One region of the Micromonospora sp. NPDC049645 genome, then DNA from elsewhere that is predicted to be linked to it. Evidence: riboswitches for the same ligand, from Rfam matches in the RefSeq annotation. Region 1 holds a riboswitch; the other holds the start of a gene.
What was found. Region 1 has a riboswitch for S-adenosylmethionine ahead of thrC (threonine synthase). Riboswitches for the same ligand answer to the same signal wherever they lie in the genome.
Positions count from the first base shown of each region.

Region 1 (5,471 bases):
GTGCGACGGCCGTTGGCCCGGCGAGGAGGGTTGCCGAGCCGATCAGGTCGCGGTCAAGCAGATCGGGATGGACCGACTCGGCGGTGGCCGGGCGACCATCTACCGGTCCCGGGCCTGTGGGGCCGCCTGGGCCGACTTCGACTTCACCACGGCGCCGAACTATTCCTGGCTCTTCCTGTACCTCTGGGCGCAGCCCGCCTACGGAGGAAAGGGCAGGATCATCCGTAACGGCTCCGGTCAGCACTCCACACTCGTCTCCGGCACCACCAAGACGTACCGAACGGTCCTGGTCAGCTGGGACAACTCGGTGAAGCTGTGTTTCGGCGACGGCTACCAGATTCCCGGCCAGGAGTACGACCCGGACCCGGACTCGACCGGTAACGGGCCGTCGGGAGCGTGTTCCACATGGCAGTGAACATGTCGATCCTGCGATCTCGCCGCCGTCCGGAGGGGAACCCCATGCACGCCGCCCGCCTGCGGGCCGTCCTGGCAACCGTGGTGCTCACCTCGACTGTGACCATTGCGCCCCAGGCCGCGTCCGCCGTCCCCACCCCGTCGACCGACACCGGCCGGCAGGCCGCCGTCACCGACCCCGCCCGCGTTCTCGGCGACGACTGGAAGTCGTCCTCCGACGTCCTGGTCACCGGATCGGGCGACACCGACGGTTTCCACCTCTACATCGCCCGGGAGAAGGACGCCTTCGCCTGGTCGCGGCTGGCCACCCTGACCGGCGGGCGGACCGAGGCCGGCGCCTGGACCGGCTACGTCTGCCTGACCGGCTCCGGCCGGTACGCCGCCGTGGTCTACGCGCCGGTCATGGCCACCAACAAGCCGGCTCTGGTGAGCGCCGGTGCGCTCGCGGCCGTCGTCGACGTCCGCACCGGTGCCGCTCGAAAGATTGCCGACGACGTCCAACTCGCCTACTTCAACCCGGGCTGCGGACCGGACGACCGGATCCTGCTGACCCGAGCCATCGGCTTGGACCAGCAGCAGACCGACCTGTTGACGGTCGACGCAGCCGCCAGCAAGGTCGTGAGCACCCGGCGGGTCAAGGCGCAGCTCACCAATCCGGCCCCCGGGCCGGACGGCGACTACGGCGTGATCCGTGGCGAGGTCGTCCGCGTCGCCCAGAACGGCCGGCCGACTGTCGTCGCGCGGCCGGGCGGCCAGCCCTACGGCCTGCGGGCCACGGCCGACGCCGCCCTCGACGTGGTGACGCTCAAGTCGGAGGGCGGTGTCGAGCGATCGGCCGCCTACCGGCATCGGGCCGGCCGAACGACGCACCTCGGGACCTCGCCCGGGAAGCGGCTCGAACTCTTCGGCCTGTCCGAGGGGCGCAACGCGCTGGTCGGGGACGTGACCGGGATCGCCACCGGTGCCGCCCGCGACCTGCGTCTGCTGCGCAGCAGTCGGCCGGCCCGTGCCGTTTCACAGCAGGGGCACCTCGTCGTGCAGGGGTTGTCGGTCGAGCAGACGCGGGAGCGGATGGCGGGCCGGAAGGCGGCGGCCGGTGTTCTGCGGGTCTCGGTCGAGTCGCCCGTCAGCGGCAAGACCCAGTCCGGCACGGTGCGATCAGAGCGCCGGGCCCCCGCCGACGTGGCCCGGCCGACCTTCACCGGCCCGATGGCCGCCGCACTGGACGACCTGCCGCCGATCACCGACCCGGGCCAGCCGAAGTGCGTGATCGGTCGTAACGAGCTGTCCACCCAGGTTCTCCAGCCCAGCGCCAACCAGGTCGAGTGGGCAGTCGACCAGGCGGCCAACGGTGTGCTGTTGAACGATCGGAGCACTCCGGGCGCCGGCGAGCCCTACAAGCCGCAGGTGATGTTCAAGAAGCCGACGAACGCCCCGAACGTGCCGGCGCAGCTGATGCTGGCGATCCTCGCGCAGGAGACCAACCTGGCCCAGGCGTCGTGGCACGCCGTGCCCGGCGACGCGGGTAACCCGCTGATCTCGGACTACTACGGTCACCGGGCACACGAGGAGGACATCCGCATCATCGACTACTCGTCGGCGGACTGCGGTTACGGCATCTCCCAGGTGACCGACGGCATGGCCCGGGGCCAGACCACCTACAACTATTACCAGCAACAGGCCATCGCGATGGACTACCAGGCCAACATCGCCGCCGGCATGGCGATCCTCCAGGCGAAGTGGCTGGAGGTGGCGCGGACCGGATCCATGGTCAACAACGGCAACCCGGCCTTCATCGAGAACTGGTACCTGGCCGTGTGGGGCTACAACTCGGGCGTCTACCAGAACACCGGCGGTCCATACGGCGTCGGCTGGTTCAACAACCCGGCCAACCCGCAGTACAAGGCGACCCGCGACCCGTTCCTCCGGGTCGACAAGGACGACGCGAGCCACCCGGCCGACTGGTCGTACCCGGAGAAGATCATGGGCTGGGCCGAGGTGCCGCAGTGGCAGTGGATCGAACCGTTCGACAAGTACCTGCCGCCGGCCTTCGGGACCAACTCCAACAACCAGCTCCAGCTGCCCGGTCGCTACCAGTTCTGCGGCACTGTCAACTACTGCACTCCCAACGTCCTCAACGCCTGCCCGTCCGACAACTCGAACTGCTGGTGGCACGGCACGACGAGTTGGAGCGACGGGTGTGCCGCCAAGTGCGCCAAGGAGCGACTGGCGTTCCCGCTGTTCTCGTCCGAGCCACCGCTGTTGCGGGTCTATCCGACCGCCTGCACACCGTTCAAGGCCGACATCGGCACGGTCGCCGCAGTCATCGACGACAGCAACGGGGACTCCAGCTTCAACCGGTTGGGGTGTGCGCCACAGCCCCGGGGTGGCAAGTTCACGCTGCGCACCGGCAGCCCCTTCGGCTCGAACGCCGCCCTGTACGGCCAGGTGGACCTGCACCAGGTCGGTGCCGGCTATCTGGGGCACACCTGGTTCACCCACTCGTACGACGGTGACTCCGGGGGCAGCGAGGAGTACAAGCGTCACCGGGTGCTGGGCACCTGGACGACCGACCTGCCGTCGGACGACTACGAGATCGTCGTACACCTGCCCTCGCACGGCGCCAACGAACAGGTGGACTACATCATCTCGCAGGGCGACGGCGGTCCCGGTGGCTCCGACAACCAGATCGTCTGCTCGATCGACCAGAACTCCGCGAACTGGGAGGACAAGTGGGTGTCGCTGGGGTGGACGTGGCTCTACCCGGGCGCCAAGGTCCAGCTCGACAACATCGTCGCCCAGGCGGAGGGCACCGTTGACGTGGCGTACGACGCGATCGCCTTCGTCAACGTTCCCGGTTACGCCAACGGCCGCGACTGCGGAGATCCCTACCCGGGGAACTGACGCACGACCTGGTGGCCGGGGTGAGGCGACTCGCCCCGGCCACCGCCGCCCGTGCGGCAGGGATCCCGTGGGTCCGTTCGTGGCGGGGCTGGTGGGACTGCTCACCACGCGGGACACCCGTGGGCGTCCCGCGTGGTATTGCGTAGACTCGACGGCACAACTGAATACCTCATCCAGAGGGGCTGAGGGATACGGCCCGACGACGCCCCGGCAACCACCCCGCGCGCTCACCGCTGAGCGACCCGCGGGGCAGGTGCCAATTCCGTCCCCGCCGCACCGTGCGATGCGGGGAAAGATGAGAGGACTCTCGACATGACGTCGACGCTCGCCGCATCCGGCATCGACACCTCCGCCAGCCCCGCCCGCGCCCTGGTCTGCCGTGCCTGTTCGGCCCGCTACCCACTCGCCGCCCAGCACGCCTGTTACGAGTGTTTCGGTCCGCTGGAAGTCGACTATGACCTCGCCGCACTGGCCACCGTCACCCGGGAGCAGATCGAGGCCGGCCCGCAGAACATCTGGCGGTACGCCGCCCTGCTGCCCGCCGGTCAGGATCCGGCCAGCCGGGTGACCCTCGACCCGGGGCTGACCCCGCTGGTGGCGGCCCCGCACCTCGCCGCCGAGTTGGGCATCACCGCGCCGCTGTGGGTCAAGGACGACAGCGCAAACCCCACCCACTCGTTCAAGGACCGGGTCGTCTCGGTGGCGCTCACCGCCGCCAAGGCGCTCGGCTTCAGCCGCTTCGCCTGCGCGTCGACCGGCAACCTGGCCAACTCGGTGGCCGCCCACGCCGCCCGCGCCGGCGTACCGTCGGTGGTCTTCATCCCCAGCGACCTGGAGCAGGGCAAGGTCATCACCACTGCCGTCTACGGCGGCGACCTGGTCGCCATCGACGGCTCGTACGACGATGTCAACCGGCTCTGCGGCGAGTTGGTGGAGACCGACGAGTTCGAGGACACCGCGTTCGTCAACGTGAACGTCCGGCCGTACTACGCGGAGGGTTCCAAGACCCTCGGCTACGAGGTGGCCGAGCAGCTCGGCTGGCGGATCCCGGCTCAGGTGGTCATCCCGATGGCCAGCGGCGAGCTGCTCACCAAGATCGACAAGGCGTTCTCCGAGCTGGTGGAGATCGGCCTGGTCGAGGCGCCGGCCGGTGGCTGGAAGGTCTTCGGCGCGCAGTCCGCCGGCTGCAACCCGATCGCTACCGCCCTGCACGCCGAGACCGACACGATCATCCCGGTCAAGCCCACCGGCATCGCCAAGTCGCTCAACATCGGCGACCCGGCCGCCGGCCTCTACGCCCTGGAGGCGGTTCGCCGCACCGGCGGTTGGATGGAGTACGTCGACGACGACGAGATCCGGGCGGGCATCCGTGATCTGGCCCGTACCACCGGGGTCTTCGCCGAGACCGCCGGTGGGGTGACCGTGGCCGTGCTGCGCAAGCTGGTCGAGTCCGGTCGGCTCGACCCGGCGGCCGAGACCGTCGTGTTCAACACCGGTGAGGGTCTCAAGACCATCGACGCGGTGGCCGGCCAGGTCGGGCCGACCCACCACATCAAGCCCTCGCTGCGCGCCGCCCGCGACGCCGGCCTGCTCGGCTGAGGCGCCCCGGCGCGCGCCGGCCGCTCTCCGAGTGGGGGATGGGCGGCCACCCGGTCGGAGGACCAGGCGGATCCGCCGGGTAACTGGCTTTTCGCAGTGAGTGTGGAAAACCCGCCCCTACGGACTTGACGGCAGGAACCGGACGGCGCAAGATGCTCCGTGCGGGAGGGCATTTCGCCGAAGACTTTTGAAGTTCTTGCGACCCAACGCCGGAGGCGTTGTGCGAGTGTCCCTCCCGACCACGTTCGATCGGGCCAGCGGTTAATTCGCTGGCCCGATCGCTTTTCCGGGGTGCACCCTCAGCGGCATGAGCATCACGATCGCGTCGTTCGACGGCGCCGACCGGACGTCGGTCGACGAGGCGTACCGGATCGGGTCGGCGGCCAACGACGCCGATCTGCCCGACTTCCCGCCCTCCTGTCGGCGTCGCTTCGACGCGCTGTTCCACACGCCGATGCCCGGCACCCGGTCGCTCTGGGCACTCGCCCGACTCGACGGCGTACCGGCCGGCTACCTCCAACTGGACCTGCCGCAGCTCGACAACACCGAGAACG
Region 1 covers NZ_JBFAOI010000003.1:376,912-382,382, reverse strand. Annotated here, with positions in the region: gene AB0J33_RS10320 (hypothetical protein) at 1-415, shown strand, start outside; gene AB0J33_RS10315 (hypothetical protein) at 460-3,318, shown strand; SAM riboswitch class I at 3,485-3,620, shown strand; gene thrC (threonine synthase) at 3,631-4,917, shown strand; gene AB0J33_RS10305 (GNAT family N-acetyltransferase) at 5,225-5,471, shown strand, end outside.

Region 2 (5,471 bases), on a different contig from region 1:
GCGGGCGCCTCGGCGATGGCCGGTCTGCTGAACCTCGTGCCGCGCTACCTCCCCCGGTACGGCATGGCGCCGACCTGGGCGCGAGCCGTCCGGCCGCTGGTGCTGGTCTTCACCGCCGTGGCGTTCCTGATCACGATCGTCTTCGAGGCCAGCGTGGACGCGCAGGGCGGCGCGTACGCCACCGGTGTGTTGGTGTTGATCACCTCGGCCGCGACGGCGGTGACGCTCGCGACGCTACGGCGGCGTCAGCGCGGCCGGGGCGTCGCGTTCGGAGTCATCGCGGTGATCTTCGTCTACACCACGCTGGCGAACGTGGTGGAACGCCCGGACGGCGTCAAGATCGCCATCTGTTTCATCAGCGCGATCATCGTGGTGTCGGTGCTGTCCCGGCTGATGCGGGCCTACGAACTGCGCGTCGACCGGGTCGACCTGGATCCCACGGCGGCCCGGATGATCGACGAGCGCGCCGGCCGGCGGATCCGCCTCATCGCGCACGAGCCCGATCGGCGGGACGAGACGGAGTACCGCGCCAAGCTGGCCCAGACCGTGGCGGACAACGACTTCCCCGACGACGGTGACGTGATATTCGTCGAGGTGAAGGTCACCGACCCGTCCGACTTCGAAACCGAGCTGCTGGTCCGCGGCAGCGTGCTCGACGGCCGTTTCCCGGTGCTCAGTCTGGCCAGCTCGTCGGTGCCCACCGCGCTCGCCGCCCTGCTGCTGGAGATCCGTGACCGCAGTGGTCGGCGTCCACACATCTACTTCGAGTGGTCCGAGGGCGGCCCGGTTCGCAACTTCCTGCGTTACCTGGCATTCGGGCAGGGCGCCATCGCCTCGGTCACCCGGGAGATCCTGCGTCGCCAGGAGCCCGACCCGCACCGGCGACCGCACGTGCACGCCGGCTGAGCTGCGAGCGGTCAGCTCGTCGCGGACGGTGAGCGTGGTCATAACGACTGGACGACACACCCGTTCCTGCTGCTAGCCTCGGCGCAGGTCATGAGCGCCAGCGCGAAGCCCCGGCTCGCTGGCCGGCAACCCTCCTCCGCGGTGGGGTGCCCCGGGTGAAGACCAGGCACCGGCACGACGTCGGTGCAAGCGTGGCCTGGCACCCAGGTCAGCACAGACCCGGGAGAACCATGCGCATCCTCAGCAGCCCCGCACCGACCGACGTCGTTGACGTCCGCGCCGGTTGGCCCTCGCCCGCACTGACCCGGCGACGGCACGTGGACATGATGCGAATGTGCAGCGCCGCCTGTTGTCGCGGCATCGCGCTCTAGCACACCCCTTCCCGCACTCCTTTCCACCGGTACGCCCATCGGGCGCGCCGTCGGCGGCGCACGCCCGTGCGCGCCGAGACACCACCCTTCGGAGACAGCCGTGCGATTCCTTCCTGCCCTGACCCGCGCCGCCGCCCTGGGCGCGGCCACGATCCTGGCCGCCACCGCCCTCACCGCCTGCGGCGACGACAGCTCGTCCGACGCCACCGCCAACCCGTACGGGCTGGCGCAGCCGGGCGTGCTGCGGGCCGGCACCCTGACCGACGCCCCACCGAACGTGTACCTCAAGGACGGCAAGTTCACCGGCTTCGACAACGACCTGCTGACCGCCGTGGCCGGCAGGCTCGGCCTCCGGGTCGAGTTCGTCGGCACCGACTTCTCCGCGCTGCTCAGCCAGGTCAACAACCACAAGTTCGACGTCGGCAGCTCCTCGATCACCATCACCGAGGCGCGCAAGAAGACCGTCGACTTCGGCAACGGCTACGACTTCGGCTACTTCGGCCTGGACGTCCCGGCCGGCTCGCCGATCACCAGCTTCGACCAGCTCACCGGCAAGCGGGTGGTGGTGGTGCAGGGCACCGTCCAGGACGACTACGCCACCGGCAAGCAGCTCGACCCGGTGCGGGTGCCGGACTACAACGGGGCGATCAACCAGCTGAAGGCGGGCACCGCCGACGCCTGGATCGCCCCGGCGGAGATCGGCGAGAAGTCGGCCGCCGACAGCAACGGCAAGATCACCGTGGCCGCCAAGCAGCTCAGCCCGGCACCGACCGCGTACGCCGTGGCCAAGGGCAGCGACAAGCTGCGCGAGGCGCTGAACAAGGGCCTCGACGAGGTCATCGCCGATGGCACCTGGAGCCGGTTGCAGGCGCAGTACTACCCCGGCCGGCCCATCCCGGCGGACTTCACGCCGGGCAGCGGCACGGTGAAGGTTTCGGGGGCGTCGGCCACGCCGACAGGGCCGACGGCTCCGTCGGCGTCCGCGTCGGCCGCGTCCTGAGCCGGTGACGAGCGAGCAGGGCGGTAGGAGAGGCGACCGATGGATCCGTTGAGCACCCTGTGGGAAACCTTCTTCGACGCCGACGCGATGCGCGAGGCGCTGCCCGAGATGCTGACCGTCGGGTTGCCCAACACCCTGATCCTGGCGGTCTCCGCCGCCCTGCTCGGCTCGGTCCTCGGCCTGCTGCTGGCCGTCGCCGGGATCTCCCGTAGCCGCTGGTTGCGCTGGCCGGCGCGGGTCTACACCGACGTCTTCCGGGGGCTGCCGGCCGCCGCGACGATCCTGCTGATCGGGGTCGGGTTGGCCCCGCTGGGCATGCAGGTCTGGGGGCCCGACCCCTACCCGTTGGGCATCCTGGCGCTGTCCCTCATCGCCGCCGCGTACATCGGGGAGATCTTCCGCTCGGGTATCCAGTCGGTGGAGGCCGCTCAGTTGGAGGGCGCCCGCGCCCTCGGTTTCTCCTGGGCCGACGCGATGCGGCTGGTGATCATTCCGCAGGGCGTCCGGCGGGTGTTGCCGGCCTGGGTGAACCAGCTCATCGCGCTGATCAAGGACTCCAGCCTGGTCTACTTCCTCGGCCTGGTGGCCAGCCAGCGGGAACTGTTCCGGATCGGGCAGGACTACGCGGCCACCACCGGCAACGAGTCGGCGCTGTTGCTGGCGGGCCTCTGCTACCTGGCCCTGACCGTCCCGTTGACGCACGTCGTCAACTGGATCGACCGGCGGCTGCGCAACGGTCGGCCGGCCACCGCGCCCGACGACGAGGACGACGACGCACTGTTGCCCACCGCCACCCGGGGAGACCGGCGATGACCACCACCGAAACGACCACCTCGGTCAGCCTCGACGTACGCGACGTGCACCTCGCCTTCGGCCCGAACCGGGTGCTGCGCGGCGTCGACCTCACGGTGCCCCGTGGTGCGACGGCCTGCGTGATCGGCCCGTCCGGCTCGGGCAAGTCCACGCTGCTGCGCACCGTCAACCGGCTGATCGAGCCGGACCGCGGTGACGTGCTGCTGGACGGGCGCACCGTGCTGGGCGACGACCCGGACGCGCTGCGGCAGCGGGTGGGGATGGTGTTCCAACAGTTCAACCTCTTCCCGCACATGAGCGTTCTGCGCAACGTCACGCTGGCGCTGCGCCGGCTGCGCAAGCTCGGCGAGGACGAGGCGGACGCGGTCGCCCGCGCCCAGTTGGAGCTGGTCGGGTTGGCCGGCAAGGCGAACTCCCGACCGGCGCAGCTCTCCGGCGGTCAGCAGCAGCGGGTGGCGATCGCCCGGGCGTTGGCGCTGCGGCCCGAGGTGATGCTCTTCGACGAGGCGACCTCGGCGCTCGATCCGGAGCTGGTCAAGGGTGTCCTCGGGGTGATGGCCGACCTGTCCGCCGCCGGGATGACCATGGTGGTGGTCACCCACGAGATGGGCTTCGCCCGGCAGGTCGCCGACACCGTCGCCTTCATGGACCGGGGTGTGGTGCTGGAGGCCGGACCACCCGAGGCGATCTTCGAGCGGGCCGAGCACCCACGGCTGCGGCGGTTCCTCGACCAGGTGCTCTGAGCCGCGCCGTTCGGCGGCGGGCTCACTCGTTGGGCCCGCGTCCCAGCAGCCGGATCTCCTCGTTGTCCAGCGCGGCCTGGAGTTCCTGCAGCACGAGGTCGTCGATCTCCCGGTTGTCCCGCAGTCGGGTGATCTCCCGACGCTTGTGGGCGAGCACCCCGAGGCGCAGCCGGCGTTCCAGGCGGCGCTCGTCCGCGCTACTTCCACACCCCTCCTCGACATCCGCCAGGTGCCGTCGGTACTCGGACTCCAGCCGCTGCACCGCCTCCTGCTGGGCTCCGATCTCGGCGGCTACCTGGGGGAGGGCGGCCAGGCCCGCCTCGGTGGCCCGCCGCTGGGCATGCCGGGTCTCGTCCACGCGTTCCGGGTCGCCGGCCAGGCGGGCCCACCGGACCACCAGTGGCAGGGTGGTGCCCTGGAGCAGCATGATCAATACGATCACCAGCGCGGTGACGAAGATGATGAGGTCGCGTTCGACCACCGGCCGACCGGCGACCGTCACCGTCGGAACGGCCAGGGCGGCGGCGAGCGACACCGCACCCCGGAAGCCGGCCCAGCCCGCCACGGTCCCCACCCGCCAACTCGACGGCCCCTGACTCGGGTCCGTGATGCGGCGGTGCCGCAGCTTCGCGGCCTGCGCGGTCAGATAGACGAAGAGCAGGCGGGTGCAGATGACGACCAGAGTCACCACCAGCACGATCAGCAGAGCCCGCTCGGGCGAGGTGCTGGTGATATTGCGGACCGCCCGGGGGATCTGCGTGCCGAGCAGGACGAACAGCCCGCCGTTGATCAGGAAGGTGGACAGGTCCCAGAACGCGTACGCCAGCACCCGAGACCGGGCGCGGATCACCCGTGGGCCGGCGTACGCCAGCACCAGACCGGCGACCACCACCGCCAACACGCCGCTGGCGTGCACCGAGTCGGCGAGCAGGAAGGCCCCGAACGGTGTCAGTACGCTCAGCGCGCCCTCGCGCAGCGGGTCGTCGAGCCGCTTGCGGATCAGTACCACGGCGGCTCCCACCAGCAGGCCGGCGAGCACGCCGCCGACGCTGGCGCCGACGAACTCCTCGCCGATGCCGAGCACGCCCGGCTTGGCGCTCTGACTGAGCAGCCCCACCGTCACCGCGAAGACCACCAGCGCGGTGCCGTCGTTGATCAGGCTCTCCGCGTGCAGGGTGGTGAGCAGCTTGCGGGGCAACCGCTTGGCCAGACCGGTGACCGCGGCGGCGTCGGTCGGCGCGAGGACCGCGCCGAGCACCCAGGCGGCGGCGGGATTCACCCCGAACGCCTGCGCGGCGAGTGACACGGTGACCATGGTGAGCACCACGAGCACCACGGCGAGCAACCCGATGACCGGCAGGTTGGCCCGGATCTCCCGCAGGCTGATGGTGAGGCTCTCCCGGTACAGGATCGCCGGCAGGAAGATCAGCAGGACCAGGTTCGGTTCCAGGGTGACCTTGGACAGCGGTGGCGTGAGGCCGAGCAGCACTCCCAACGCGATGAGCAGGACCGGCGGGGCGACCCGGTACCGACCGCCGAGCGTGGTGCCGACGAGGACGGTGACGCCGAGCGCCACGATCAGGATGAGCGCCTCCACGCGTACCCCCTCGGACCATGCCGACGGCAGACGCGTCGGTG
Region 2 covers NZ_JBFAOI010000004.1:397,432-402,902, reverse strand. Annotated here, with positions in the region: gene AB0J33_RS13350 (amino acid transporter) at 1-906, shown strand, start outside; SAM riboswitch class IV at 993-1,104, shown strand; gene AB0J33_RS13345 (ABC transporter substrate-binding protein) at 1,378-2,277, shown strand; gene AB0J33_RS13340 (amino acid ABC transporter permease) at 2,317-3,090, shown strand; gene AB0J33_RS13335 (amino acid ABC transporter ATP-binding protein) at 3,087-3,833, shown strand; gene AB0J33_RS13330 (Na+/H+ antiporter) at 3,856-5,471, opposite strand, start outside.
Region 2: it holds a riboswitch for S-adenosylmethionine, as region 1 does, so the genes downstream of both, AB0J33_RS13345 (ABC transporter substrate-binding protein) here and thrC (threonine synthase) in region 1, are expected to answer to the same signal.